4 regions of the Virgibacillus salinus genome follow, and region 1 is predicted to be linked to each of the others. Evidence: riboswitches for the same ligand, from Rfam matches in the RefSeq annotation. Region 1 holds a riboswitch; each other region holds the start of a gene.

Region 1 (7,511 bases):
AACAAGATTTTAACGATTCCAGCTGCGTAGTCAGAGAGCCACACTTAGTACTACATAGGTTACTCTAGTTTCTGTCGTAGAAATAATTAACTGTTAGAATAAGTAAAAAGTTATTAAAAGAGCCTTACTTTTTCAACCTAATAAAAAATAATCCAATTTTCATAAGTGCAAATCCTATAATAACGCCGGTTGTGTTTAATATAAGATCATCAACGTCGAAACTTCTTGAAAGGACATTGAGTAAAGAAAGAACAAGTTGTGTTACTTCAATAGTTAAAGATGTTCCAATACCTATTAGAAACATCTTTTTAAAACTAATTTTGCTGTTTACTAATACAAGCAATATTCCCATTGGAACAAATACAACAGTATTTCCTAATAGATTAACAGAAGCAACGGATATCTCGCCTTGGAAGAATAAAAATAAATAATTTTCAATCGTGTTAAATGGTATCAGATTTATGCCAACCCAATCACTTCGAGTAGCATCTGTAGAAGGAAACACTGTCAGATAAAGTAAACTTTCCATATAAATAATCCACAAACTGTAAATGAATTCTTGGTATAGGACAATTTTTCGATCGGTTTTCCTTAAAATTATGAATCTTATAGAAATGAAAATGACAAGGGATAGGAGGATAGAGTATACCGGTAAAGCGTTTATATAATGCATCGATTATTCCCCTTATTAACTAATCTGCCAGTATTATAGCACATTAGCCAATCATATAAATCTTTTGTAGGAAGTCTTTGAAATTTCACAATTTCATCGACCGACCTTCATTATATTTGCTATAATAAAATTAACATCTGAAATTGTTAGGAGGGATGAAGTGGGATTAACGTTTTATTGGTATCCAAATTGCGGAACTTGTAAAAAGGCGAAGAAATGGTTAGACGAGCATGAAATCGACTATACTAGCATACATATTGTGGACGAGCCACCATCAAGTGATCAGCTTCAGAGCCTAATTGCAAAGAGTGGATTACCACCCAAAAAGTTTTTTAATACGAGCGGCAAGAAATATCGTGAATTAAATATTAAGGATAAAATTAAAGATGCGACTACTGAAGAAATGGCTGATATTCTGGCATCTGATGGTATGCTAATTAAGCGACCAATTACAACCGACGGAAAAAAAGTGATTGTTGGATTCAAGGAAGAAACCTTCACTGAAAGTTGGCTTTAATAAAAGTAAAAATGCTAGAAAAAAGTCCATATACCTAGTATAGTAATATTGCAATTAATTAACGGAGGGATTTAGATGAGCTTACCAAAAGACTTATTATATTCAGAAGAACACGAATGGGTAAAAGAAGAAGATGGTAATGTACGTATTGGGATTACAGAATTTGCACAATCCGAATTAGGGGATATTGTATTTGTTGAACTTCCCGAAGTAGGTGAAGAGGTTGAAGTAGATGAGCCATTCGGCAGCGTTGAATCTGTTAAAACGGTTTCCGAGTTGTACGCCCCAATCAGCGGAAAAGTTGTAGAAATCAATGAAGAATTAGAGGATAGCCCTGAATTTGTTAATGAATCACCATATGAAAAAGCATGGATGGTTGTTTTGGAGCCATCTGACGATTCAGAACTAAATAATTTACTATCTGCTGAGCAATATCAGGAAATAATCGAGGAAGATTAATCCTATTAATAAGGCTGACTGCACACTGCGATCGATCTTGTGAAGTCGGTCTTTTTTATTGCTATAATGTAATTCACAACGAAATTGTAGTGTACGTGATTTTAATGTGATTTATGGTGTGAATTAAGCGGAATGTGAATCACACAAACCGGTAAAGTGAATCGTGGTTCCGCTAAATGGGTGAAAAAGCCGTCTTAGAAGGTTGAATCGGTTTCTGGTTCCGTTATTTACCTAATAACTTTGAAAAATATGGCTGAAAAGGGTAAATAGCGGAATGAGGATTACATAACACGACCAAAATAGGCGTTTTTAAGGAAATAACGGAATGAGGATCCGCCAAATCCGTGGACACCAGTCTGTCTAGTGAAAACTATGAGATTATAGCTGAGATTTCACTTGAGATTTACTGTTTTGCACCTCACAAGTGAACCCGTTACTTTTTTTTGGCTGTTTTCAGAAATAGTTGTTTTTCCGATCAATGAGTCTTAACAGGTAAGTTAATGCAACACTTCCTAGTATTTACCTGCACTAGATATGTTCACAATATCCTGGAAAGATGGATGAACGTCTGCACTCGCACGTCCTTTGCGTAGTAGGCTCTTGGTGTTGTGTCGCACTTTATATCTTTTAAAAAATCTATATTCATACTTAATAATTCGGTTTAAGCATAAACTATCTAATATGAATAATTCGTAATGCAATAATATTAATTATTGGATGTGGGTTGAAAAAAGTAGTAAAATATATGATTAATGCATTCAGTTAATTTAATGTAAGGAGTGCATGTAATGATGACAAATGACGTAGAAAAAGTTATCATTGTTGAGGGACTAACTGATAAAAAGCAGGTCAAACGGGTGATAACAGATGATGTTGAAGTAATTTGCACGAATGGGACACTCGGTGTTGAACGATTTGACGAGCTTTTGGAAACGTATGATTTGGATAATAGGGATGTTTTTATTTTAGTTGATGAGGATAGTTCAGGGATAAAACTGCGCAAACAGTTAACGCGTGAGCTTCCGCATGCTGAACACATTTATGTGAGCAGTGAGTTTCGTGAAGTAGCAACAACCCCTGAAAATATTCTTGCAACGGCATTGGTAGGCAAACGAATCGAGGTTAATCCCATATTCTTGATTTAGGGTGGTAGTATTGCAACAGATTAATGAGGAACAATTAGAACAAGATCATTATTTATTATATATTTATACACCATTTTGTGGTACATGCGCGTTGGCAAAATCAATGCTTGATAAGATTGAATCGGTTCATAAACAGGATATTTTTTATGACATGAATGCCTCGCTGCACCCGGAGTTTATGCAGGATAATCAAATTGAAAGTGTACCATGTCTTTTAATTAAGGATGGTAACGAGATCAAGGAAAAAATTTACGCATTTAAATCAATTGCCAATATATATAGCTACTTAATGGACTACGAACCAGCTTTATTTTCAGATAAATAATTTTATTGACACATGATAATATGCGTGCTATTATCTGGATTATCGAATTTTAATTAAATAGTTTATATCTCTTATCTTGAGCGGTGGAGGGGCTGGCCCTATGAAACCGCGGCAACCTCAAATGTTTTTTTATTTGAAAGGTGCCAACTCCTGCAAAGCAGCTGCTTTGACAGATAAGGGAACGTAAAGACTACATATATTACGTCTTTCTGTTCTCTTACAGAAAGGCGTTTTTCTTATTAAGTAGGACATAATAGTGGATGGCAAAGGAGGAATACTTGTGATTTCAATAGAGGGTTTAAATAAAATTTTTAAATCAAATAAAAGCAACATTACAGCAGTGGATGATTTAACCCTTGATATAAATGAAGGTGAGATTTTTGGTGTCATTGGCTACAGTGGTGCGGGTAAAAGTACATTTGTACGATTGCTCAATCGGCTGGAAGAACCTACTGGTGGGAAAATCGTCATTGATCAGCAGGAAATTACTGCATTAAATTCAAAACAACTTCGAGTGGCACGTCAGGAAATAGGCATGATTTTTCAACATTTTAATTTATTGTGGTCACGGACCGTAAAAGATAACATTGCATTTCCATTGGAGATTGCAGGCGTATCAAAAATTGAACGTGAAGAACGTGTTCAAGAATTAATCGAATTAGTTGGACTTGCAGGAAGAGAAAGTGCTTATCCCTCTCAGTTAAGTGGTGGGCAGAAGCAGCGTGTTGGGATAGCGAGGTCACTTGCAAATAATCCAAAAGTATTGCTGTGTGATGAAGCAACTTCAGCACTTGATCCGGAAACGACCAACTCGATATTAGATTTGTTAGTTGATATCAATAAAAAGCTTGGTTTAACAGTTATTCTAATTACTCATGAAATGCATGTGATTCGCAAAATATGTAATCAGGTAGCAGTAATGGAAGAAGGAAGAATCGTTGAACAAGGCGATGTTCTGGATGTTTTTTTACGACCTGAGAAGCCTGTTACAAAGAAATTCGTTGAGCAGGTTATGGGAACCAATGATGAAGATGATGGAGTTGCCCATTTAATTGATACTTATGATAGTGGTAAGCTTATTCGGCTTCATTTCATTGGTGAGACAACAAACCAGGCATTAATTAGTCAAGTTGCTAAGAGATTTGCAATTGATATTAACATTCTGCAAGGTAAGATCACCCAAACGCAGCGTGGTGCGTATGGAACACTATTTGTTCAGGCTGATGGTGAGTTGAGTGAAATCAATAAAGCTATAGACTTTATAACAAATGAGACCTCAGTTGAAGTGGAGGTGGTTCGCGATGCTAACTAATCTTTTCCCAAATTTGAATATGGAAGATTTATGGGTTGCCACGTACGAAACCTTTTACATGACCATCCTTTCATTATTTGGAACATTTATTTTCGGAATACTATTAGGGTTACTACTTTATCTGACGATGAAAGGGGGTATTTGGCAGAATAAACTTCTTAATTTAATCGTGGCATCAATCGTAAACGTATTTAGAGCGATTCCATTTATAATTTTAATATTACTTTTGTTCCCATTTACTGACTTTCTGATTGGAACCATTCGGGGACCAAATGCAGCATTACCAGCTTTAATCATTGGTGCGGCTCCATTTTATGGTCGACTTGTAGAGATTGCATTGAAGGAAGTTGATAAGGGAGTGATTGAAGCAGCGAAATCTATGGGTGCAAAGACTCGCACAATTATTTTTCGTGTATTACTTCCAGAATCAATGCCAGCACTTGTATCAGGACTTACTGTCACTGCAATTGCCTTGATTGGCTATACTGCAATGGCTGGTGTTATAGGGGCTGGTGGTTTAGGAAATTATGCATATTTTTTTGGATTCCAGCGACGTATGTTTGATGTCGTGTTTGTTTGTACCGTATTAATCGTAATCATTGTATTTATTTTTCAATTCATTGGGGATTTTATTACTAACAAATTAGATAAAAGATAAAGGAGAGAGATAAAATGAAAAAGATCTTGGTATTTGTAACTATATTTTTTGTAGTAACGTTAGCAGCTTGTGGCGGTGATGAGTCCAGTTCAGATGATAATGTTATTAAGGTTGGGGCATCCAGTACTCCGCACGCACAAATATTAGAGAAAGCTAAGCCTATTCTTAAGGAAAAAGGAATAACATTAAAGATTGAAGAGTATACTGACTATGTTTTACCAAATGAAGACCTTTCAAGTGGTGAACTTGACGCAAATTATTTCCAACATATTCCTTATTTAAATAAGCAAATTGCAGATATTGGATATGATTTTACACATATTGGTGGAATTCACATTGAGCCAATTGGAATATATTCGAAAACAATTAACAGTGTTGACGAAGTTGCCAAAGGAACTGAAGTACTTATGAGCCGATCTGTCGCTGATCATGGACGAGTACTATCCTTGTTAGAAAAGGAAGGGCTTATTAAGCTTTCTGAAAAAGTAGACAAAGTAGAGGCTACTACGGAAGATATTGTAGAGAACCCAAAAGATTTAAAATTCTCCTATGATTATGATGCAGCATTCTTACCAGAACTATATGAGTCAGAAGAAAACACTTTAGTGGCGATTAATACCAATTATGCAATTGGAGCAGACTTGAATCCATTGGAAGACGCCTTGATTTTAGAAGGTGAAGAATCGCCATATGTAAATGTTGTTGCAGTTAAAACAGGAAATAAAGGTAGTGAATCATTAAACACATTAGTTGATGTACTACACTCTGAGAAAATCCAGAACTTTATTCTAGAAAAGTTTGATGGTGCAGTAGTTCCAGTAGATGGAGAAGCTAAGTAATTTTGTAGCGAATTTTGAGTAATTCATAGTAAACAGCAGTAATTTGCTCTATGTTTAAAGTAAAAGTTGCTATCCATTTTTAACACTTCCATATATTATTCATTACGATTTTAAACGTTTAAATGCACTTTGTGTTGGGTATCGTCCCTATGATAGTCTTAATATTGTAATCAAATCGAAAGGATGATTCACTATTTATAGTGGGATTAAGATGAGTTATACTCCAGAGATGGAAAAGGGAATGCAGCAAACCCATAAGATGTGTTATGCGGAGTATGAAAGAAATTTAGAAAATCGCATTGCTGTTGAAAAAAGACGACAACAAGAGTATGAACAATGTAAACATATGGTAGCTGAAATTGATAGTCACATTCATAATTAATAATATTAATTGTGCTGGTATCCTAGTGTGGGGTACCAGCATTTTTTCTTAAAAAAATAATAATTAGAAATTAAATTAGAAAGTACATTCTCAGTTATTGCATATAATAGAGTGAAGAAATTCACAATTTTTCTCAAAACCAAACATATTTAATCAGCTAGAAATACACGTTTTTATTAGTATGAATGAGTTGATAATAAATTCGAAATGCTTTAAGATTATAATGAGAATAAATTGAGAATGGATGTAATATCCATTTGAAAGAAATAAGCACAAAATAGTAATTGGAGGTATCGACATGGCAGGATCAACACTAGAAATTAAAAATCTTCATGTTTCAATTGAAGGTAACCAAATATTAAAAGGTGTAAACCTTACGATAAAGGGTGGCGAGTTCCATGCAGTAATGGGGCCAAATGGTACTGGTAAATCAACACTTGCATCAGCTATCATGGGTCATCCAAAATTCGAAATCACTGAAGGAAATGTATACTTAGACGGTGAGGACGTATTGGAAATGGAAGTAGATGAGCGCGCACGTGCAGGTCTTTTCCTTGGAATGCAATATCCTAGTGAAATTAGTGGTGTAACAACATCTGATTTTCTTCGTTCATCTATAAATGCTCGCCGTGAAGAAGGCGATGAGATTTCTTTAATGAAGTTTATTAAAGAAATGGATAATGCATTAGACTTTCTTGAAATCGACAAAAACATGGCACAGCGTTATTTAAATGAAGGCTTCTCAGGCGGTGAGAAAAAGCGTAATGAAATTCTTCAATTAATGCTTATTAAACCAGAAATTGCAATTTTAGATGAAATTGATTCAGGTTTGGATATTGATGCATTAAAAGTAGTGTCCAAAGGAATTAATAAACTACGAGACGATAATTTTGGTTGCTTAATTATTACACACTATCAGCGTTTACTTAATTACATCACACCAGATAAAGTTCATGTTATGATGCAAGGCCGTGTTGTTAAATCAGGTGGACCTGAACTAGCAAAACGTCTTGAAGCTGAAGGTTATGACTGGATCAAAGAAGAACTAGGCATCGAAGACGAATCTCTTGAGCAAAAAGCGTAAAAGTTAGGAGGGGTAATATGACTGTTGAGACAAAGCTACCATACGATAAAGATTATATCAGCCAGTTTTCACAAGATAATAATGAACCGGAATGGATGAAATCATTACGCCTTCAAG
Region 2 (7,511 bases), on a different contig from region 1:
GCAATCCAACGTTTTGTATTCAATTTCATGTCCTCCAATTCATTCCTGTTTTATGTATTACCGCTATTTTACATTATTGTTAACATTTATGCAGAAAACTTGTACGTTTGTTACAAAATAGCGAGTCCAAAACACAAAAATTGCTTTGGACCCAGCGCCATACACGATTTCTATGTGAAGTTAATCAAGTTCAGATAATGCCGCTTTCAATTTATATAATTCCTCTTCAGTCAATGTAACCCCTTTTCCCATTTTCTCTTTGTCCGGTGCCCAGTCTCTAAGGTCATATTTGGGATCACGCCCATTCCAGCTTACCAGGTTAAGCTCTTTCGTCCATCCTTTTGGCGACTCTGATAGCACAGCTACTGTTTCGATTATCTCATATTTAAGATCTGCCACATTGATTCCTCCTTAATAGACTTCATAGTTATTACCAGTTTGCATACCATCAACACTTTTAACAAAAGCACGAGCCACACGACCTGCAGGAACAGGATCAAACCCTGCAAAGAATTTACCAAGCTTTTCCCATGACTCCTGTACAATATTAGGACTTACACTATTTATGCGAATACCTCTAGGCATTTCAATTGATGATGCTTTAACGAATGCCTTGACGCCACCATTTGCCATTGCTGCAGACGCACCCAGTGGAATCGGATCATCCATCATCACACCTGTTGTTAACGTGAAACTGCCACCGTCATTTACATATTCCATACCTAGCAGGACAAGATTTATTTGCCCTTTAAGTTTACTTTCAATTCCTTTTTCATTTAGTTCCGGTGTTAATTCAGAAACAGCTTTAAAATTCGCACCACCAGATGCATTGACTACAGCTTCTACTTTACCAATTTGTTTATACATTTCTCTGATGCTATCCTCGGAAGTAATATCAACAGAAACATCTGCCCCATTTCGTCCAGCGCGAATTATTGAGTGATTCTCTCCTAACTCTCTTACAATCTCTTTGCCAATTGTCCCAGCTGCACCTACAACAAGTATCCTCATATGCAATCCAACTCCCCTTGATATTTTTTAGAAATAAAGCTTTCTACTCCGTTTCGCCCGCTTCACTTTCGGCGGAAAATATCCCCGTTCATAAATTCTCCCTTTCGAAATACTGCACCTCTTTAGAAATATATCCATCTCATCCGTCTCGTATGTCTCAAAAGCCTTCATTAAAATTTTGGCAGCAACCCTAGCATCCTCAAGTGCATGGTGATGCTCGAAGGAAATACCGTGATAACCAGCTACCGTATTTAACTTATGATTCTCTAACTCGGGCCAAACTCTTTTAGAAATATTCACCGTACAAAGATAATCCATTTCAGGATATGTAAGGTTAAAGTAGTCCAATGTATTTCGAATCACACTCATATCAAAACTGGCGTTATGTGCAATAACTATGTTATGAGATAAATAATCATTAAGTGTCGGCCACAATTCTGAGAACGTCGGCGCATCTGCCACATCTTCCTCTCGTATCCCATGAATACGCGTATTAAACGAACTGAAATGCATCATTGGATTTATTAAACTATAAAATTCATCAACAATTCCATTTTCATTGGCGACAACAACACCAATAGCACATGGACTGTTTCTCTTTTCATTCGCCGTCTCAAAGTCAATGGATACGACATTCATGGATTGGCCTCCTCTACAACAATACTCTAACGTAATTTTAACATATCCCTCGTTCAAACAACCCTGAAAAAGGATTTAAATTTTGATGGTGTTTATCTTCGCTGGTTCCCAGGCGAATTCTGCTGATTCCGGGCTATCTAATCCACTTCCGATGCTGTTCGCCCGAACGATTACACCTAATTAAGCAGTATAGTTTAATTAAAGCAAGAAAGTTTAACGCTGTTATGATGAATATTAATGACACAATAGCAAAAATGAGTGGCGAGAGGATCGGAATGTGAATCTCAAAGTAATGGAGCGGATCGTGGTTCCGCTAAATGGGTAAAAATCCGCTCTGTAAGGTTTGAAACGGATCCTCGTTCCGTTATTTACCCAATATCAATGAAAAAAATGGGTAAAAAGGGTGAATAGCGGAATGAGGATCCGGCAAATCAGTGGCTTAAGCTTGTTTAGTAAATCAAAGTGTTTCAAATGCTAAAAATATTCTTGACATTCATTTGCAAGAGTTGTATTGTATTCAATAATACAAAATTGAATAATTTTCTTATCCAGAGAGGTGGAGGGACTGGCCCATTGAAACCTCAGCAACAGATTTTAAATACTGTGCTAATTCCAGAAGCTGAAATGCTTAAAGCTTGAAGATAAGGAGAGTGATACTTAACGGTTTCAAACCCTCTTCTATTTTCAGAAGTGGGTTTTTTTATTTTATTTAAGAGGAGGAAAACGATTGAAGCGCAGTTTAGAAGAACGTTTAAAAGATGGAACTGTTATTGTTGGTGAAGGGTATTTATTTGAATTAGAACGTAGAGGGTATTTGCAAGCAGGATCATTTGTTCCAGAGGTTGCACTTGATAACCCCGAAGCACTGAAACAGGCATATAGGGATTATATGTACGCAGGCTCAGACGTTGTATTAGCCTTTACGTATAATGCACACAGGGAAAAAATGCGCATTATTGGCAAAGAAGATCTATTAGAACCATTAAACCGAAATGCGGTTCGCTTAGCAAAAGAGGTTGCTAAAGAACATCCCAGCGAAGAAGCGTTGGTGGCTGGAAATATCTCAAATACTAATATTTTCGATCCCGAAGACCCTGAATCCAAGACTAAGGTCAGAGGTATTTTTGCCGAAATGATAAAATGGTGTAAGGAAGAGGGCGTCGATTTCATTAATGGGGAAACGTTCTATTACCATGAAGAGGCACAAATAGCCCTGGAAGAAATTCTGAAACAGGATTTACCAGCAGTCATCACGTTTGGACTAATGGGAGAGAATGTATTGAGGGATGGCTACACTGTTGAAGAATCCTGTAAAATACTTTCTGAAAGTGGCGCACTGGTTGTGGGCATGAATTGTTTCCGTGGTCCTGAAACGATGCAACCTTACCTTGCTGACATACGTAACAATGTAGATGGCTATGTGGGTGGACTCCCTATCCCATACCGTACTTCAGAGGAAAACCCGACATTCTTTAATTTACCGGATGGAGGATGCAGCTGCCATCTGCCTTTAGAAACAACTTTTCCGACTGCGCTTGATCCGCTTTACCATAACCGATACGAACTGGCAGCCTGGGCAAAAGAGGCAAACGACATCGGGATAAATTATATCGGCCTATGTTGCGGAGCATCACCAGCAATGCTGCGTTCAGTAGCTGAAGCTGTTGGAGTTAAAACAGTAAACTCAAAATATTCCCCAGACATGGAGAAGCATTTCTTGTTTGGGACAGACAAAACACTTCAAGAACATAATCAGAGCTACCGGTTAAAAGCTTAAAAAAATACAATTCTACAAAACTAAAAACAGAAAGAAGGAATATATATGTCAGTATCGTTAACAAAAGCACCACCATTCAGAGCAGAGCACGTTGGAAGTTTACTACGCCCGGATAATTTACACAAAGCAAGACTAGATTACAAGGAAGGCAAACTTACAGCAGAACAATTACGCGAGGTCGAGACAAAAGAAATCAAGCGTGTGGTTGATAAGCAAATTGAACTTGGCTTAGAAGTTGTTACAGATGGGGAGTTTCGCCGTACATGGTTTCACTTGGACTTTCTGGAGCATCTAAACGGAATTGAAGGATATGTACCTGAGCAAGGATATCAATTCGAGGGATTGGAAACAGAGAAATATGACGTACGGAATACTGGAAAGATTTCATTTAACCCTGACCATCCATTCCTAAAAGATTTCACTGATTTAAACGATATTGTTGATGGCCGGGCACTCGTAAAGCAAGCTATTCCTAGTCCTAACCAGCTATTTAACGCCGGCATTCACAATACAGATATCTATCCAAACATCGAAGACTATGCAAGTGATATTATTAAAACCTACCAGGATGCAATCAAAGCATTTTACGATGCTGGTGTACGGTACTTGCAATTAGATGATGTATACATCGCTGGACTATCCGCTCCAGATATCCCATTTAATGAGGGAAAATATTCAAGAGAAGATTTAATTGACCTGGCGTTACGAGTAGTTAATGGCGCTTTAAAGAATAAGCCTGAGGACTTAATTGTAACAACACACTTATGCCGAGGAAACTACCAGTCTACCTGGGCATTTGAAGGAAGCTATGCTCTTATCGCTCCTACATTATTGGCAAAAGAAAAAGTAGACGGCTTCTTCCTGGAATATGATGACGATCGCTCAGGGGATTTCAAACCACTTGAACATATTCCAAACGGCGGTGCACAAGTCGTATTAGGTCTTATAACATCGAAGAACGGAGAACTTGAAGACAAAGAAACAATTAAAGCACGTATTAAAGAAGCATCACAATATGTGCCACTCGAACAACTATCTTTAAGCCCACAGTGCGGCTTTGCTTCAACACATCATGGCAATAAATTAACGGAAGAGCAACAATGGAATAAACTGAAATATATTGTTGACCTGACTGAAGAGGTTTGGGGCATTTCTAACAAGTAATTAGAAAACTTGGCATTCGCCAAACCTTTTGGTGAATGCCATAGTTGCACTTATGCAGTAAGAAAGTAGTTATACTTTCTTAACTGCTAAATAAAGAAGCTTGCAGAGAATACGATTTCTCTGCAAGCTTCTTTTAATCTACTGACAATTTTTTGCTGGACTTTTCTCCGTGTACTTAAATGTATAGATGAACAGACTAACCAAAAATAGTAACTCAATTACCTTAGTTAATAGACTAATCGTAATCTGCATATCCTTACCTAACAATATTAATGATTGGTTCGTATTTAAATCAAATAAAATATGACAAAAACAATAAATGCCAGTAATCCAAATAATTGTAATTAACGTATTTCTCATCACTCTGTCCCCCCATTTTTGATTGCGTCAAATTCCACTTAGCATATACTAACAGAAAAAGTCATAAAAAGGGAGACTTTTTTATAAAATTTTTTTCGCTATTCATTTACTTCCATTACATACGATGTTAACTCCTTTACTTTTGGATCTTTGAACCTATTAAACCGATAAATATCACAAAAGGCATATAGCTTAACACCGCCGGATTTGGTAACAACTCTTACTGTGCCATCTAAAGCAACAATAACCCCCATGAGTAATGCATAGTAGAGACATTTAGCATTATTAGATTATCTGTTTTCATTATCCTTTCTTCTCCACTTTAAAATAAAACTTGCACACATAGCTGTAATAATAAGTAAAAAAGATTGAAATACACTTGGTTTTAAACTCCAAAATATGAAAGTTAATGATACCCCAAAAAAACAAATAGCAATTAATAATCGTTTTTTGAAACTCATTTATAGTAACTCCTTACTGGTATTCAAATCCTGAGTTATATCCATTCCAATTATAGATTCTGGATATAGTTTAAATGTTGATTGCCGTGGAAGATTTTGAGAATATCATCTCCAGCTGGAACATTCAGCTTTTCATATCCAAGTAAAAATTCCTTGTTATCATAGGATACTTCAATAAAGGAAACGTCAATTTGACCAAAATCCCCAACCCGCAATTTAGCATATGGTGCAAGGGGTTTAGAGGTACAACCTAATGAACTCGGGTTAAGGTAAAGTCTTTCTTTAGACTTAAAATGGTGAACTGTATGATGGTGTCCAAAACAAATAACATCCACATCAGTTAATTCATAAATGTCATCAAGTCTTTGTGAAGTTGGTTGATTATCAATTGGCAAAAATTCATCTCGTCCATTCAAGTGATAATGTACAAACAAAAAGTCCTTTCCGTTTATTCTTGCATTTTGTCTCATTGGAATACTTTTGAGCTTAGAGATAAGTTTCTCATCCAGCCGTGAGGCAATCCATTTATGGTGCTCCCTTTCATCTCCAACACTCCCTGGCTCATTTCCATCAAGTATTTTTAAAACTGCTTCATCATGATTTCCCATCACAAAAGATATATTGTTACGGGAAAATAACAACTCAAGAACTTCATTTGTTTCATGACCAATACCGATTAAATCCCCAAGACAATAAATGTGTTCTATTTGTTCATCTTTATCAATATCATCCATAACAGCCTTCAAAGCCGCACTATTTCCATGAATATCCGCAATGATTGCTACTTTCTCTCCTGCATTCATTATATCCCCCGCTTAATCTGGTTAATTTCAAAAAGAAGTACTTTAAATAAAGGAACCTGGATGAGTCAATACTTTTCCCTTATTTGTAAAAGAAATGGCTGATGAATTCCCTATTACTCTTATACCTTCATCACTAACAGTGACACCAGTTCCTTCTCTTAATGCAATAACAGACTTCTTATAATCTTTGATAAAGCTCGATATCAAACTTTCATTATCAGCTTCAAAATGACACCAAATGGAATAGTCACTTATAAGATTAAGCCCATTAATGCTTTGTAAATCTGTGTTGTTTGGGTCCATGTGAGCACAGGTCATGATGTTTGAACCCAATATTATTGCTCCGGCACTCCCTCCATAGACAATACCGTCGTTCTCTATGTACTCCTTTAAAAGGCTATCAAATTGAGATATCCTAAACTCCCTTAATAAGTTAAATGTATTTCCGCCACCGATATAAATTGCCGAGAACTCTTTAAGATCATCAAAAGATTTGTTATCTATATTGGTCCACATAGTGACTTCTATCCCTAATGGGTTAAAAACACTGTACGCCCACTTAAAACATTCTTCATAGGGAATAATTCCATTCATTGCAATAGGAATATATAGCAATGGTTTGCTCGGATTAATGTGTTCTATAAAATATTGGTCAATTTCCTTCGATTGCTCCTTATCTCCACCACCAGAAAGAATTAAATGTCCCATTAAGTCCCTCCCCACAATTAAATAAACTCAAGTGCCTTTTTAACATCCAAATCAACGTCTATATGATCTGGTGTCCAAGGAATATAAATATCAGGTTGGATTCCAACTCCGCTCATACCCTTTCCTTCATCAACGGTGGATAATTTTGACGTAGGATACGATAGTTTGAATTTGTTCTCCCAACTCATAATGGCAAGATTAGAATAATCATTTAAACCTAATGTTGGTCTTCCAATTACAGTGACCTTTGAAGAATTTTTGCAAAGCTCAACAAATGAATCGCCTGAACTTCCGCAATAGACATCAGTCAAAAGAATAACTTGTTCTGGACCGGGTTTAGTTTTGATTAAAAAACTATCATCCACTTCTCCAAAATCAAGTTCTACAAAGCCGTTATCCTTGTTCTCTTCTAGTTGTCTAATGAAAGCATTTATTTGATTTCGTGTTACCTCGTCTTCAATAGAAGAAAGAGCACTTTTAAGCAATTGTGTTCTCAGTTCTACATTTCGACTTGTACAGTTGGTTAACATAGAACCCTCATCAAATCCATTTAAATCTATTTCTTCTCCTTCTCCTTCAAAAAGAAAA
Region 3 (7,511 bases), 850 kb from region 1:
TATTCTTTTGCTGTCATAATCATTTTGATATAACCGTTTTTAATTTGTTCCCAATCAGAATCCGGTCCACTTGAGACGATTTGCACCCCGACATCCCCGTCACTTTCTGCTGCAAAGTAACGGTCTTCATACATAATATCGTTACGTGACGCCTGATTCCAATCCAAAATAAAGCGTGTCTGCATGTTGGGCACAGCATCACCGCTAATACGTAAATGTGTATCACGCCAGTAACCAAACTTTTTGTTATGGCCAAGATATTCATCACCAATGTTAAACCCGCCAATATAGCCAATTGTACCATCAATAATAGCTAGTTTCCGGTGATTCCGATAATTGATTTTCAAATTAACTTTGGGTATCTTTGGCGGAAAAAATGATTCAACCTGAACCCCTGCTTTACGCATACGATTGAGAAACTTTTTACTGATTCCTCTTGAACCCATATCATCATACAATGCACGTACTTCAACACCTTCACTCGCCTTTCTAATCAGGACATCGGCAATTTTCATTCCTAATTTATCATGACGAATAATATAGTAAAGCAAATGTATATGATCCTCCGCCTTCTCCAGGTCCTCAAGCAATGCAGCAAATTTCTTTTCACCATCCGTATATATTTCCACACTATTATCTTGTGTGAAAAGGGCATCGTTATTACGTAGATGTAAATAATATAAATCCTTATATTCAATTAACTCTTTATGCTTAAAGTTAAAATTATTTCCTTCTATTGCACGCAACTGCTTCTGTACAGCCCTTTTCACACCCAACTTACTCTTTGTATCCCATGTGAATATCCGCTGGGAACTTAGTCTCCTGCCGAAAATTAAATACAAAATAAACCCGACAATTGGGATGAAAAGCAATACCATTAACCATGCCCATGTTGAGCTTGGATCTTTTCGTTCCAGAAAGATAATCGTTAATGCCAGCGCAATATTAAAGAAAAGTATAAAACCAAAGAAAACAGACAAAAAACTCACGTGTATATCTCTCCTTACCAAGCAGTTACGTTATCCTTTAATATAGCATAGTTTTCGTTAATACGTTAGCCTTGTATTATATATATAAAGGGTGTGGAAAAATGAAAAATCAATACGCACTAGTTGTTGGAGGTACTGGCATGCTGAAAAATGTATGTCATTGGCTGATTGAACAAGATTATCATGTATATGTTATTGGACGGAACCAATCTAAACTTAATAAGCTGAAACAAGAGACTATTCAGCCAGAAAACCTTCATGGAATTGCTGTTGATTATCAAAACAGTACTTGTTTATCAAACGAATTATCCAACTTGTTTGAAACAAATGGTATACCTGACATTGTGGTCAGTTGGATTCATTCGTCAGCTCCGCAAGCCCTTCCTTTAATTAAGGATATGATAAGCAAGCAGGATTTAAGCACTGATTGGCGATTAATCCACATACAGGGTAGTGCCCGTTTTTTGGAAAAAGAAAACACGCCTGTACCAAAAAATTGCTTGTACAGACGTGTCTATTTAGGTTTCATTTTAGAAAACAACGATTCCCGCTGGCTTACTCATAATGAAATTTCAAGCGGTGTCATTCATGCTATCACTACCGATAGTAATGAGACCATCGTTGGGACGTTAGAACCATGGGACATGCGACCACAATAATTAAAGGTTATTCAAAGCTTGTTCCAGATCCTCCCAGATATCTTCCCACGCTTCAAGACCTGCGGATAACCGGATAAGCTGATCTGTTATTCCCATTTCAAGACGAGATTCCTCTGGTACAACGGCATGTGTCATAGTTGACGGATGCTGAATTAATGTCTCCGCATCACCAAGACTGACAGCAATTTTTAGGAACTTCAGGTTATTCAGCATTCGTTGTGCATCCTGTTTTGTTCCGTCTATTTCAAATGAAATTAAACCACCACCGCGTTTCATTTGTTTTTGACGAATTGGAAAATCAGGATGACTTTCATCATTTGGATAAAAAACACGTGCAACTTTAGGATGGTTACGCAACTTCCCAAATATTTTTTCCGCGTTATCACAATGGCGGTCAATCCGAATTGGAAGTGTTTTAAGCCCTCTTAGTAATAACCATGCATCCAGTGGTGACATAATTCCGCCGATATCCTTTAGGGTTGTCATCGCAACCTTATCCAAAAAGTCTTTTTTTCCAACAGCAAGCCCTGCTACTACATCTCCATGGCCGCCAATATATTTTGTTGCACTATGGAGTACAACATCACACCCTAATTCAAGTGGTCGCTGTAAATATGGTGATGAAAATGTATTATCGACAACCACCGGAATCCCCTTTTCATGAGCCACTTCAGCAACCATTTCTAGATCAATTAACTTCATCGTCGGATTAATTGGCGTTTCGACATAAATACATGTCGTTTCAGGCTTAATTAGCGCGCGAATTTCCTCTTTTGTTTCCATTGCTGAAAAATCATGTGAAATATTAAATTTTTCTTCCATCATTGCTAGTAAACCGAAAGTACAGCCATACAATCCTGATGAACACAATACATGGTCATTCGCTTTTGTTAGAGCAATCAAAATAGCAGATACAGCAGCCATCCCTGATCCAAAAGCTAGCCCGCGTTCGCCGCTCTCCAAAGCTGCAATCCGTTCTTCTAATACACTTACTGTGGGATTTCCTAACCTGGAATAGATATAACCCTCTTCCTCACCTGCAAATCGTCGTTCTCCTTGCTCTGCTGTTTCGAACGTGTATGTTGATGTCTGAAACAAAGGTGTTGCAAGACTACCAAGCATGTCTTTGGAATCGTACCCTTCATGAATAACCGATGTTTCAAAGTGTTTATGTTTTTTTGCCATTAGTAAGTCCCCCCAGATAAACAATCTTATAATCTCATATACTACTATCATATTGTATTTACCAACTTTTTGAAAGCGTTTTCTGAAGAAATGTTAAAAGCAGAGTTATTGCTTTTTTCAGAAAGAAAATCTAGAATTAGCTTACTTAGATTAGTAGTATGCATATCGCATGATTCGATAGTGTTCACTTGAATCTGGATATATCCTAGAAACGGGGTCTTCAAAATGAATCAAGAAAATAAGATTGGAATTATATATGCAGCAGGCGCCTATTTATTATGGGGATTTCTTCCCGCGTATTGGAAGCTGATAGACCAGGTTCCACCTGATGAAATATTAGCACATCGTATATTATGGTCATTTATTTTTATGATTATTGTGGTTCTAGTTGTCCAAAAATGGAAGCTTTTCCTAAAGGAATGCAGAATTATTTTAAACGATAGAAAAAAATTGACTGGAATTACATTCGCATCAGTTGCCATTAGCATCAATTGGCTTACCTTTATATGGGCGGTTAACAATGAACATGTAATTCAGGCAAGCCTCGGTTATTACATAAACCCGCTTGTAAGTATTTTATTAGGAATGATTGTGCTAAAAGAAACATTAACACGTGGCCAGATGCTATCATTTCTACTTGCTGCAGTTGGTGTTATTAATTTGACAATCAGTTATGGTGTCTTTCCGTGGGTATCACTATTGTTAGCATTCAGTTTTGCAATTTACGGATTGCTAAAAAAAACTGTAGATGTTAGTGCAATGTTCGGTCTAACTATCGAGACAATGATTGTAACTCCTATTGCTCTTATTTATTTACTATCTATCCCTGGCAGTTCATTGGCATCTGATCCAATGTTCTCCAGTTTTGGGTTATTACTGTTTGGCGCTGGTGTCGTTACAGCGATTCCACTATTATTGTTTGCAAGCGGCGCGAAACGAATCCCATTATCAATGGTAGGATTCCTTCAATATATCGCACCAACTATCATGCTAGTTCTAGGTGTGTTTGTTTATCAGGAGACTTTTTCACTGGCGCATTTTATATCGTTCGCATTAATCTGGATAGCACTATTTATATACATGTCATCTGCACATCGTAGTTCAGGTCGGCTTAGGGAGAAAAATTAGGCTCTTAATGACGCAGTGAAAATATACTCGCTTTCCGCGGGCAAGCAGCAAGCCTCCTCAGCTCGTTCCTTGCTTCCGGAGTCTTGCGTAGCTGTCAATTTTTTATTCGGCAACAAACTTAAATCAGCCAAAATTAAATCAATTTTCAGAATTCACTTGACGTACAATCATTCCTGCGTATATAATGTTCAATAACTTTAGAAAACTTGGCTTATCGCCAAGCCTTAGTTGCAATTATGCAGCAAGAAAGGATTTATACTTTCTTAACTGCCAATAAAGTTACATCTCTTATCGAGAGTGGTGGAGGGAATAGGCCCTGTGAAACCCGGCAACCTTAAAAGCTTAACTAATGCTTAGTAAGGTGCTAAATCCTACAGGTCAAGTATGATCTGGAAGATAAGGGGAGGATCGTTACATATTACGCCCTCTTCTTAGGAAGAGGGCTTTTTATTATCTCCTCTCCCTCCAGAAAACAGTAAAATCTAAAGGAGGAATTTATCATGTCAAATTTTCATTTGCACAATCAGGAAACACAGTTACTTCACGGAGGTCAGGAACCAGATCCAACAACCGGATCACGTGCGGTACCCATCTATCAAACTACTTCCTACGTTTTTCGGGACACCGAACATGCACAAAATCTTTTCGGGCTACAAGAACCAGGTAATATTTATACACGAATCATGAATCCGACAGTTGATGCATTCGAACAGCGAATCGCATTACTGGAAGATGGCGTAGCCGCAGTTGCAACTTCATCCGGGATGTCAGCCATTACATTGGCCATTTTAAATCTTGCAAGCAGTGGTGATGAGATCGTTGCTGACAGTAATCTATACGGTGGGACGTATAACCTGTTTGCTAACACTCTCCCTCGATACGGAATCGACGTTAAATTTGTTGATGGAACAGATCCAGAGACTATTACTACTGCAATTACCGAAAAAACGAAAGCTATTTTCGGAGAGATTATCACAAATCCAAGTCTAAATGTGCTGGACGTTGAAAAAATTGCAGGAATTGCTCATGACAACGGGGTTCCATTAATCATTGACAATACATTTGCGACTCCATACAATACGAAGCCACTGACATGGGGAGCGGATATTGTTGTACATTCAGCTACTAAGTGGATCGGCGGTCATGGTACAACTATCGGCGGCGTTGTCGTTGATGGCGGTAGGTTCAATTGGGGGAACGGTAAATTCCCAGTCTTTACTGAACCCGACGAGAGTTACAACGGACTTCGCTACGTCGATATTGGGCCGGCAGCGTTCGCAACCAAACTGCGCGTGCAGCTGCTGCGCGATATAGGTGCCTGCCTAAGTCCACAGAATGCATTCCTGTTTTTACAAGGACTGGAAACATTGCACTTACGTGTTGAGCGCCATAACAAAAACGCCGAAGAAGTTGCAGCATATTTACAAAAACATCCTGCAGTTGAATGGGTTAATTTTCCTGGGTTACAGGATCATCCATCACACGAGTTAGCCAATAAATATTTACAGAATGGCTATGGATCGATTATAACGTTTGGAATAAAGGGTGGCCGTGACGCAGGCCGGAAATTGATTGATGGTGTTACACTCTGGTCACATGTTGCCAACGTCGGTGATGCGAAGTCGTTAATCATCCACCCAGCGTCAACTACACACCAACAATTAGGTGAAGAAGACCTGGTTAAAAGCGGTGTTACGGAAGAGTTAGTGAGACTTTCTATTGGACTCGAATCAACCAATGATATATTAGTTGATTTAGACCAGGCAATCGCTAATGCAACCGGTGAAGCAAAAACATTTCAAGCAACAGAAGAAGATGCAGTCAAGTGGCTCTTATCTTCACCATTTGACCGTAAAGACGGTGGTATTCGCCAAAAGGTAGTTGCGGTTAGCGGATTGGATGATCAAACTAATTCATTTTATAAAAGTACGAAACAATTACAGCAGTTAGGATTTCAAATTGTTCCATTAAGTACTTCTTCAAAAGAAATATTAAATGTGCAAACATATGAACAGTTAGATGATGTGCCACTTGAAATTGATGCCATTCTGTCCTATGACAGAATTCTTCCACCAGAAACTATCGAGCAATTTATTAATAAGGACGGTAAAATTATTTGGGTTGAAAATCCAAAAGATACAGATGAAACAGTAAACCATGCAAAAGCTGCTGGAATTTCTGTTATTACAGATAAAAACATTTACCATGAAGCGATTCGCATTCGAGAAAACGGCTCTGGAAGTGTGCTAGTAGAAGCTTAAGTGTAAAAAAACGAAGGATCTACGGTTATCATTTTTAGATGAGGGAGGGATTAACAAATGAAACCGATAAATATTGCGTTAATCGGACTTGGAACAGTTGGCTGCGGTGTCTACCAAACACTGCACATTCACCGTCAACGGCTCGAAAAACTAGTCGGATCTCCCATCAACATTTCAACAATTATTATTGAGAATCCTGACAAACATCAGAAAATTTCAGCCAAGACAAACATTACAACAGATGTTAATACTGTTTTAAATAACCCTGAGATCGATGTTGTCTTTGAAGCAATTGTTGGAAAAGAACCAGCTTTTTCATTGCTGAAAAGATGTATCCAAGCAAAAAAACACGTCATCACTTCTAATAAGGAAATGTTCGCAATCCACGGTGAAGAGTTGAAAAGACTTGCCACCCAATATAATGTTCAAATTGGATATGACGCAACTACAGCCGGTGGCATACCGATTATCCAGACTATCCAACAACTTTTAAAAGCAAATCAGATCCAATATGTGCAAGCAATTTTAAATGGTACTACCAACTTTATCCTATCAGCAATGCGGGAAAAGAACATAACATTCTCCACTGCTTTGGATGAGGCACAAAACTGGGGGTATGCCGAAGCAGATCCAGAAAATGACATTGAAGGTTTTGATGCATATTATAAGCTAATGATTCTTAGTGACCTTATTTTTGAAAAACAACCTGATTTAAAATATGTTAAAAGAATAGGAATACGTGATATTACCGAGGACTCCCTTCAAGGGTTACAAACGGAAGGTAAACGAGTTAAGCATATTGCAAAGATAGGTTATGATGCTACAGGGAACCTTACTGCAAGCGTTGAACCAGAAGCAGTTTCCAAAGAACACCCATTATATGCTGTTGAAGGCGTAAACAATGCTATTCATATTAAAGGAGATATAGTTGGTGACTTAACGTTCGCGGGGCCAGGAGCAGGATCATTTCCTACCGCGAGTGCAATGATTGAGGATTTTTGTATTTTGTTTAAAAAAGAGCAAGCTGCAATAGCTGGAGCGCCCGTTTAGCTGCTCCCCTCATTGTGGGTGGATCGACGTTGCCACAGGATGTGGTGGTTTTAGTCGAACATCCTTCATCTTTTATCGTAAGGAAGTGAAGGAAATTCACGAGCGCTGAAGCTAGATGTTTTTTTTATAACATGGCTTATCGTTAAGCCACAGTTGAACACACGCAGTATGAAAGAATTTATACTTTCTTAAGCGCTAGAAAAATTCGTCTTCTACTGAAGGCGATTTTTTTAGTTTAA
Region 4 (7,511 bases), 480 kb from region 1:
TCGATATGTGTGTAATCTTCTGGGTAATCCATTTCGACTTTCTTTTCGATCCGGTCCCACCTTTTTTCGATTTCTTCCCCGAGTTGATTAATTTCAGTACTATTATTTTCATCAGATTCTGTTAACTCTTTTAATTCTTCTGTAGTGGTAATCACTTCACTGGTACCTCTTAAAATGTCTTCCTTATTACTAAGCTCATGCATTCCGCGTACATCGGAATGCTGTTCCGCGTTGTTAAATCCAACTAACATTAGACTTGTAATTGGAACAATACCAATGAAAAGCAGAAACTTCTTCATAGTGTTATACCTCCTTGTTTTTTCTACTTTTCCCATAATTTGCTGGGTTATTCATTAATTTCTGGATCTAATAACTATATAAATAGGAGCCGGGGATCCACCTGCATTTAGCGTTCGTTGCGAATAGTTTAAACATAATGCGTCTTGAGTTTAATCGCAATGTTAAAATAACTGAAGCCAATTAAAAAGGGGTACAAATCCACGTGTGGTTTGTACCCCTAATTCATAAGCGATTTATTGTTTATCCTAAATACCCGTTAAAAGTTAGCGCTGTTCTAATCGTTTAATTCTCTCATCGATATCCGGGTGAGATGAGAAGAGTGAGATTAGACCGCTTTTTCCATTTATCTTCATTGTCTGAACTGCTGAATCATCGGTACGATCATTCACACTAGCTCGGCCAACGTTATTTTTCAATGAACGCAGCGCATGGGCCATTTTATCCCGACCAGCTAAATCTGCGCCTCCACGGTCAGCATGATATTCTCGGTGTCTTGAGTAAGCACTTACGACGATACTTCCAAGAATTGAGAATAAGATTTGGAAAACAATAATCGCCGCGAAACGGACGACAAATTGCATTTCTTCGCGCACAAATCGTGACGCAATAATTGCTGCAATCCTTGAGAAGAAGACTACAAACGTGTTAACAATTCCCTGTAATAATGTCATGGTTACCATGTCGCCGTTAGATACGTGGGCTACCTCATGGGCAATGACACCTTCAACCGCTTTATCGTCCAAGTTGTTCAATAGACCAGCTGAAACAGCAACAAGCGATCGTTTCTTGGTAGGGCCTGTCGCAAATGCATTGACTTCGCCAGATTGGTAAATTCCAACCTCAGGCATATGAACTAATCCAGCTGCACGAGAAAGTCGATGAACCTTTTCAACTACAGCGCGTTCATGTGCTGATAATTGGCCATTCGGATCCAGCACTTTGACCTTCATCATTTTCTTGGCAATCCAGCGTGATATTGCCAGTGAGAAGAACGATCCTATGAAACCTACCAGCAAGCTGAATACCATTAGTGATGCATAATCAATTCCCAAATAACCACTGCTATTTTCAAACGAACCGCTAATCCCTGTATAAGTTGTAATTAGCGACCAGGCGATTATAATCGTCGTTAAAACTAGAATGTTTGTTATTATAAAAAGTAATATTCGTTTACCCATTCATTTCCCCCATTTTTATAAGACTTGGCATTCACCAAGCTTTAATGTCGAGTGCCTTAGTTGCACTTATGCAGTAATTTTTTTAACTGCTAATATATACGATTCTAGTTTACCATGATTTCACTACAGTAGAGAAGTAAGTTGCATTGTTAAAAATTTGCTGTTGACAAAAATACGGAATAAATATAATATTAGTCGTACTAATTAAAAAAATTAAATATCTTATCCAGAGTGACGGAGGGATCAGGCTCTACGATGTCACAGCAACCTACCTTTAAGGTGTGGTGCTAATTCCTGCAGAATGATGTTTACCATTCTGAGAGATAAGGATTGAATACATAATCAACCCCCTCTTTCATTTTGGAAGAGGGGGTTTTTTAGGCATTCGCCATTAAGGAAGACTTGCATCCCAAAAATTATCAGAGGTTCTAAGAAAGCTAAATAAGCTTTCAAAAGAATTCTTTTAACAAATGCCAAGTTTTCTAATCTAAAGGAGGTTAGGTGATGATAGAACTTCAAGAGATAGAAAAGGTATACCAATCGAAGCATCAAAAGGTTGTGGGTGTAGACGACGTATCTCTAAATGTGAGCAAAGGGGAGGTATATGGAATTGTCGGCTATAGTGGCGCAGGTAAAAGCACGTTGCTTCGATGCATGAACATTTTGGAACGGCCGACTTCAGGAGCAGTCCTCGTTGATGGTGTGAATTTGTTAACCTTACCTCCAAAAGCTTTGCGAACAGCAAGACAATCGATTGGGATGATTTTTCAAGGATTTCATTTAGTTGCTTCTAAAACGGTTTTTGAAAATGTTTCGTTCGCGTTAAAGGCTGCTGGAATTGATAAGGTTGCCCGAAAAGATAGGGTGGTAGAATTATTGGAACTGGTTGGTTTATCTGACAAGATTAATCATTATCCATCACAGTTAAGCGGTGGTCAGAAGCAACGTGTCAGTATAGCCAGGGCGCTTGCGAATAATCCTAAAGTATTGCTTTGTGACGAGGCAACATCGTCGCTCGATCCAAGTACCACCAAATCTATTTTAGCTTTATTGAAAAAAATTAATAAAGAGCTTGGTATCACAATTGTTGTCATTACCCATGAGATGGAGGTTGTCAAGGAAATTTGTCAACGGTGTGCTGTGATGCAGGATGGGCGAATTATTGAAGAAGGACCTGTTTATGATATCTTCTCTGATCCAAAGGAGGAGTTAACGAAGAACTTTATTGAAACAGTATTGCAATTTTCTTTGCCTGAAAAATTGCTTGAATCATGCAAAGGTACATTGGTTAAGCTTCAATTTCGCGGAAAGCTTGCTGAGGAAGCAATCGTATCCGATATGATGCAGGGCTTTCGAGTTAGTGCGAATATTTTACATGGGAAAGTTGAATACATACAGGATGCTCCACTTGGTATTTTTATTATGGAGTTAAATGGTGATAAGGATGAAATTGAAAAAGCTATCGCTTATTTAGAGGATAGGGTGAAACAGGTGGAGGTGATTCAAAATGGAATTTAGTCGCTTGATTGAAATCTTACCGGAACTGAATACTGCTTTCTTTCAAACACTTTATATGGTTGGAGTAGCATTATTGGTTGCTATTGTAATCGGTCTTCCACTTGGAATAATTTTATATGTAACGGACAAAGGGTTCTTTTTGGAAAATAAACTTGTGAAAAGCGTTGCAGGGGTGATTACCAATCTTGTTCGGTCAATTCCGTTTATCATTCTGCTTGTTTTCCTATTACCGTTAACGAACAGTCTTTTAGGTACGACAATTGGTCCTACTGCAGCAGCAGTACCCTTGTCAGTTGCAGCTATTCCTTTTTTTGCAAGAATAGTAGAATCAGCAGCCAGGGAAATTGATAAAGGGGTTATAGAAGCGGCCATTTCTGTCGGTGCGTCACCATGGATGATTATTAAGGATATTATTTTACCTGAGATAAAGCCAGGGATCATAAGTGGACTGACGATAACAACGATTAGTTTAATCGGATTTTCAGCGATGGCAGGTACGATTGGCGGTGGAGGTATCGGTGATTTAGCAATTCGATATGGCTATTACCGCTACGATGATTTGGTCATGTATACGACTGTTATAGTCCTGATTGTAATGGTACAAGTGATTCAGTACACAGGTGATTTTATAGCAAAAACAGTTAATAAACGATAATGAGGAGGAAATTTAAAATGAAAAAAGGATTAGGATTACTAGTAATGTTATTGGCAGCATTGGTACTTGCAGCTTGTGGGTCGGGCGAGGCATCTGGTGATGATGGAGATGATAAGACAATCGAATTTGGGGCGACGACTGGACCTTACAGTGACATGGTGACAAAGGCATTGGAGCCATTACTTGAAGAAAAAGGATATACCGTTAAAAATACAGAATTCAGTGACTATATTCAACCGAATAAAGCGTTAGACAATGGAGATTTGGATGCGAATCTATTCCAGCATAAAATATACTATGAAGCATTTGAAAAGGAACATAATATGGAGTTGTCTGAGGTAAAAATAGTACCTACAGCTCCTATGGGTGTTTATTCAAATAAGTTTGATACGCTGAAAGATATTAAAGATGGAAGCACAATCACAATCGCAAATGACCCAACTAATTTAGCTAGAACGTTGCTTATGTTGCAAGATGCTGGCCTGATAACGATAAAGGATGGTATTGACCCATTACGTGCAACAATAGAGGATGTTGTTGAAAATCCAAATAATCTGAAGTTCCAACAAATAGAGGCAGGACAGCTACCAAGAACCGTAGAAAGTGAGGATTTAGCTGCAGTACCCGGGAATTATGCCTTAGCAGCAGATTTGGATCTGCTGGAGGCATTAGTACTTGAAGAAATGCCTGATGATTATCGAAACCGGGTGGTTGTTAATACGAAAGATATTGACACAAAATGGGCTAAGGATATTAAAGAGGTAATTGAATCAGCAGAGTTTGAAAAGATTATTGATGAGCAGTTTAAAGGATTTGGCAAGCCTACGTGGATGAAATAAAGTCTATTATCGAATATCGAGTATCACGTAATCGTGGTACTCGATATTTTTTTTGGCAGTTATACATTGCTTCGTTTAAAAATGGTTATGCAGGGGAAAATACTGTATTAGACTAATTAATGGAGTGATATATGTGGGTAATATGACAGGGAAAACAATTGTTATTACTGGTGCAAGCAGCGGTATTGGTGAAGCAACAGCCGAAAAGTTTGCTAATGAAGGAGCCAATGTTGTCCTTGCTGCACGCAGAGAAGAACGATTAGAAGAAATTAAAAATAAAATCAGCTCTGAAAATGGCAGCATTGCTATAAAGAAAACAGATGTTACATCGAGAGAACAAATGCAGGAACTTGCTGATTTTGCTATAAAGGAATACGGTCAAATAGATGTTCTTTTCAATAATGCAGGGTTAATGCCTTTATCCTTCATGAAAAATCTGAAGATAGATGAGTGGGACAGAATGGTTGATGTCAACATCAAGGGAGTGCTTTATGGTGTAGCAGCAGTACTTCCGCATATGCTAGAGAAAAACGCTGGCCATATTTTAACGACATCTTCCGTTGCTGGGCATGAGGTATTTCCAAGCAGTGCGGTGTACTCAGGGACGAAGTTTGCAGTTCGTATTATGATGGAGGGACTAGCAAAAGAAGTGGCACAAAGCAACATCCGTACAACATCCATTTCTCCAGGTGCAGTTCAGACGGAGCTTACAAATACGATCACAGATGAAGAAGTTCTTTCTAACTTTAAAAAAAGTGCCGGGTCAATGACGCCACTGAATAGTGAGGACATTGCTGAGGCTGTATTCTATGCTGTAAATCAGCCGGAAAATGTAGATGTTAATGAAGTGGTTGTTCGCCCTAACAATCAGGGATAAGGAATAAATTTGATTAAGCTGTCAGCCTTTTAATAAGATGACAGCTTACTTATTGGTATATAGAGTTGCATTGGTGTTATATTTGGATAGTAACTAAGGTTTTAAAAAAAGAAAGGATGACTCGTTTGCAACAACAAATTAAACTTATAAAAAGACCATCAGGAACGCCTACAAAAGAGGACTTTGAATTTGCCGAAGTACCAATTGGAGAGCCGGCTGAAGGTGAAGTGCTTATTCGTACTAACTATATATCGGTGGACCCTTATTTAAGAGGAAGAATGAATAATGTGAAGTCTTATGTCCCGCCATTTGAATTGGACTCCGTAATTACAAGCGCTGTGATAGGACAGGTTATTGAATCGAAGTCCGCACATTTTGAAAAAAATGATGTTGTAACGGGCGCGTTAGGATGGCAGGAGTATACGGTTGTAGACCAATCCGGGATACGGAAAATTGACACGAAACTTGCCCCAGCATCTGCTTATTTAAGTGTGTTAGGAATGACAGGCCTAACAGCTTATTTCGGACTGCTTGATATAGCCGAGCCAAAGGAAGGTGAAACAGTCGTTGTATCAGGAGCAGCCGGTGCTGTCGGTTCTGTTGTAGGCCAGATTGCCAAAATTAAAGGAGCATATGTCGTTGGTATTGCCGGTTCGAATGAAAAAATAGAATACCTTAAAAATGAGCTAGGATTTGATGCTGCGATTAACTATAAAACGGTGGACATTAAAACGGCATTGGCAAATGCGTGTCCTAACGGAATTGACGTTTATTATGAAAATGTTGGCGGGGAAATTGGTGATGCCGTTCTTCCACTATTGAATAAATTTGCGCGTATCCCTGTTTGTGGAGCGATTTCTTCCTATAATAACCAGGAGGCCGATATTGGTTTACGTGTCCAAGGCTACCTGATTAAATCAAGCGCGTTAATGAAAGGTTTCACTGTTGGTGATTATGCTTCCCGTTTTAAAGAAGGATCTGAAGCATTAGCTGGATGGCTGCAGGCAGGAAAAATACAATACGAAGAAACAATTACAGAAGGATTCGACCAGACAATTGATGCATTTCTGGATTTATTCCAGGGAGCAAATCTGGGGAAAGCAGTTGTAAAAGTATCTGATATAGAATAAGTCGAAGGATGCGTTTCCGTAATGGAGCGCATCCTTTTCAGTTTCTGTTCGACATATAATGACAAATACCGGGGAGTGACAGGCACGACGACGCTTTTGATTGAAATTTGGCTATATTGGGTAAAGCTAAATAGATTGTTTGATTGAGATGGAAGGGAGCTGAATAAAGTGTCTAATACAATTAAATTAATTAAAAAAGAAGTTATTGCGAATGACACTATGCTGTTTCACTGGGAAAATCCTGATGGACTTGAATTTAAGGCAGGACAATTTGGTGAGTTTAATTTAATTGAACCGAGTGAGTCAGATGAAAAAGGGAATTCAAGAGACTTTTCCTTTGTATATGCGCCGGCTGAAAATAAATTAGCTACTGCGACAAGAATACGTGATTCTGCTTATAAGCAGGTATTAAAGGATTTACCAGATGGTGAGGAGGTTGAATTTAATGGACCATATGGCGATTTTTCCCTTCATAAAACGGAATCAACACCTGCCGTATTTATAATAGGAGGTATTGGCATCACTCCAGTACGGAGCATGATTGCCCAAGCAACCATTGACAAAACTTCACATGACATGACGTTATTGTATTCGAATAAAACACCTGACGATGCACCATTTCTGAATGACTTTGAAGCATTTGCAGAGAAAAATGGTAAATTTACATTTGTTCCTGTAATGACAAGAGCCGACTCAAATTGGAATGGGGAAAGTGGTCATATTGATGCTGATATGCTTAAAAAGTATATTTCAGATGTAAATGTGCCAATATATTATCTGTCTGGTCCACCTGGTATGGTATGGGATATGCGGGAAATGCTAATTGAAGCAGGGGTAAATGATGATAATATCATTACTGAAGAATTTCCGGGATATTAAACGAGTAGTAAAAAGCTAGTTCTGTCCTTATTGGTCAGAGCTTTTTATTTGAGCAGCTAGCTGAAAAGTTTCTTTGTAATTTGTTCGCAATTAACATAAATACTTTCTTACTGGAATAAGTGTAACAAGAGCTTT

What was found. Region 1 has a riboswitch for S-adenosylmethionine ahead of BLS02_RS06295 (methionine ABC transporter ATP-binding protein). Riboswitches for the same ligand answer to the same signal wherever they lie in the genome.
Region 2: it holds a riboswitch for S-adenosylmethionine, as region 1 does, so the genes downstream of both, BLS02_RS13230 (homocysteine S-methyltransferase family protein) here and BLS02_RS06295 (methionine ABC transporter ATP-binding protein) in region 1, are expected to answer to the same signal.
Region 3: it holds a riboswitch for S-adenosylmethionine, as region 1 does, so the genes downstream of both, BLS02_RS02480 (PLP-dependent aspartate aminotransferase family protein) here and BLS02_RS06295 (methionine ABC transporter ATP-binding protein) in region 1, are expected to answer to the same signal.
Region 4: it holds a riboswitch for S-adenosylmethionine, as region 1 does, so the genes downstream of both, BLS02_RS04085 (methionine ABC transporter ATP-binding protein) here and BLS02_RS06295 (methionine ABC transporter ATP-binding protein) in region 1, are expected to answer to the same signal.

Annotation. Positions count from the first base shown of each region.
Region 1 is NZ_FNKD01000001.1:1,333,554-1,341,064, forward strand. Features, by position in the region: gene BLS02_RS06270 (VanZ family protein) at 125-529, opposite strand; gene BLS02_RS06275 (arsenate reductase family protein) at 834-1,190, shown strand; gene gcvH (glycine cleavage system protein GcvH) at 1,266-1,649, shown strand; gene BLS02_RS06285 (toprim domain-containing protein) at 2,441-2,794, shown strand; gene BLS02_RS06290 (thioredoxin family protein) at 2,805-3,119, shown strand; SAM riboswitch class I at 3,188-3,299, shown strand; gene BLS02_RS06295 (methionine ABC transporter ATP-binding protein) at 3,400-4,431, shown strand; gene BLS02_RS06300 (methionine ABC transporter permease) at 4,421-5,089, shown strand; gene BLS02_RS06305 (MetQ/NlpA family ABC transporter substrate-binding protein) at 5,104-5,928, shown strand; gene BLS02_RS18925 (YuzK family famiily protein) at 6,140-6,310, shown strand; gene sufC (Fe-S cluster assembly ATPase SufC) at 6,609-7,394, shown strand; gene sufD (Fe-S cluster assembly protein SufD) at 7,412-7,511, shown strand, end outside.
Region 2 is NZ_FNKD01000003.1:234,665-242,175, reverse strand. Features, by position in the region: gene sppA (signal peptide peptidase SppA) at 1-23, opposite strand, end outside; gene BLS02_RS13245 (YdbC family protein) at 181-399, opposite strand; gene BLS02_RS13240 (short chain dehydrogenase) at 412-1,011, opposite strand; gene BLS02_RS13235 (3'-5' exonuclease) at 1,039-1,650, opposite strand; SAM riboswitch class I at 2,192-2,298, shown strand; gene BLS02_RS13230 (homocysteine S-methyltransferase family protein) at 2,378-3,427, shown strand; gene BLS02_RS13225 (5-methyltetrahydropteroyltriglutamate--homocysteine S-methyltransferase) at 3,473-4,591, shown strand; gene BLS02_RS13220 (hypothetical protein) at 4,730-4,951, opposite strand; gene BLS02_RS13215 (metallophosphoesterase family protein) at 5,463-6,215, opposite strand; gene BLS02_RS13210 (Type 1 glutamine amidotransferase-like domain-containing protein) at 6,258-6,923, opposite strand; gene BLS02_RS13205 (S41 family peptidase) at 6,941-7,511, opposite strand, start outside.
Region 3 is NZ_FNKD01000001.1:488,095-495,605, reverse strand. Features, by position in the region: gene cls (cardiolipin synthase) at 1-989, opposite strand, end outside; gene BLS02_RS02495 (short-chain dehydrogenase) at 1,091-1,648, shown strand; gene megL (methionine gamma-lyase) at 1,649-2,833, opposite strand; gene rarD (EamA family transporter RarD) at 3,059-3,961, shown strand; SAM riboswitch class I at 4,247-4,364, shown strand; gene BLS02_RS02480 (PLP-dependent aspartate aminotransferase family protein) at 4,462-6,222, shown strand; gene BLS02_RS02475 (homoserine dehydrogenase) at 6,280-7,272, shown strand.
Region 4 is NZ_FNKD01000001.1:850,996-858,506, forward strand. Features, by position in the region: gene BLS02_RS04075 (hypothetical protein) at 1-299, opposite strand, end outside; gene htpX (protease HtpX) at 564-1,478, opposite strand; SAM riboswitch class I at 1,698-1,808, shown strand; gene BLS02_RS04085 (methionine ABC transporter ATP-binding protein) at 1,983-2,996, shown strand; gene BLS02_RS04090 (methionine ABC transporter permease) at 2,986-3,651, shown strand; gene BLS02_RS04095 (MetQ/NlpA family ABC transporter substrate-binding protein) at 3,669-4,490, shown strand; gene BLS02_RS04100 (SDR family oxidoreductase) at 4,633-5,367, shown strand; gene BLS02_RS04105 (NADP-dependent oxidoreductase) at 5,484-6,497, shown strand; gene BLS02_RS04110 (FAD-dependent oxidoreductase) at 6,666-7,376, shown strand.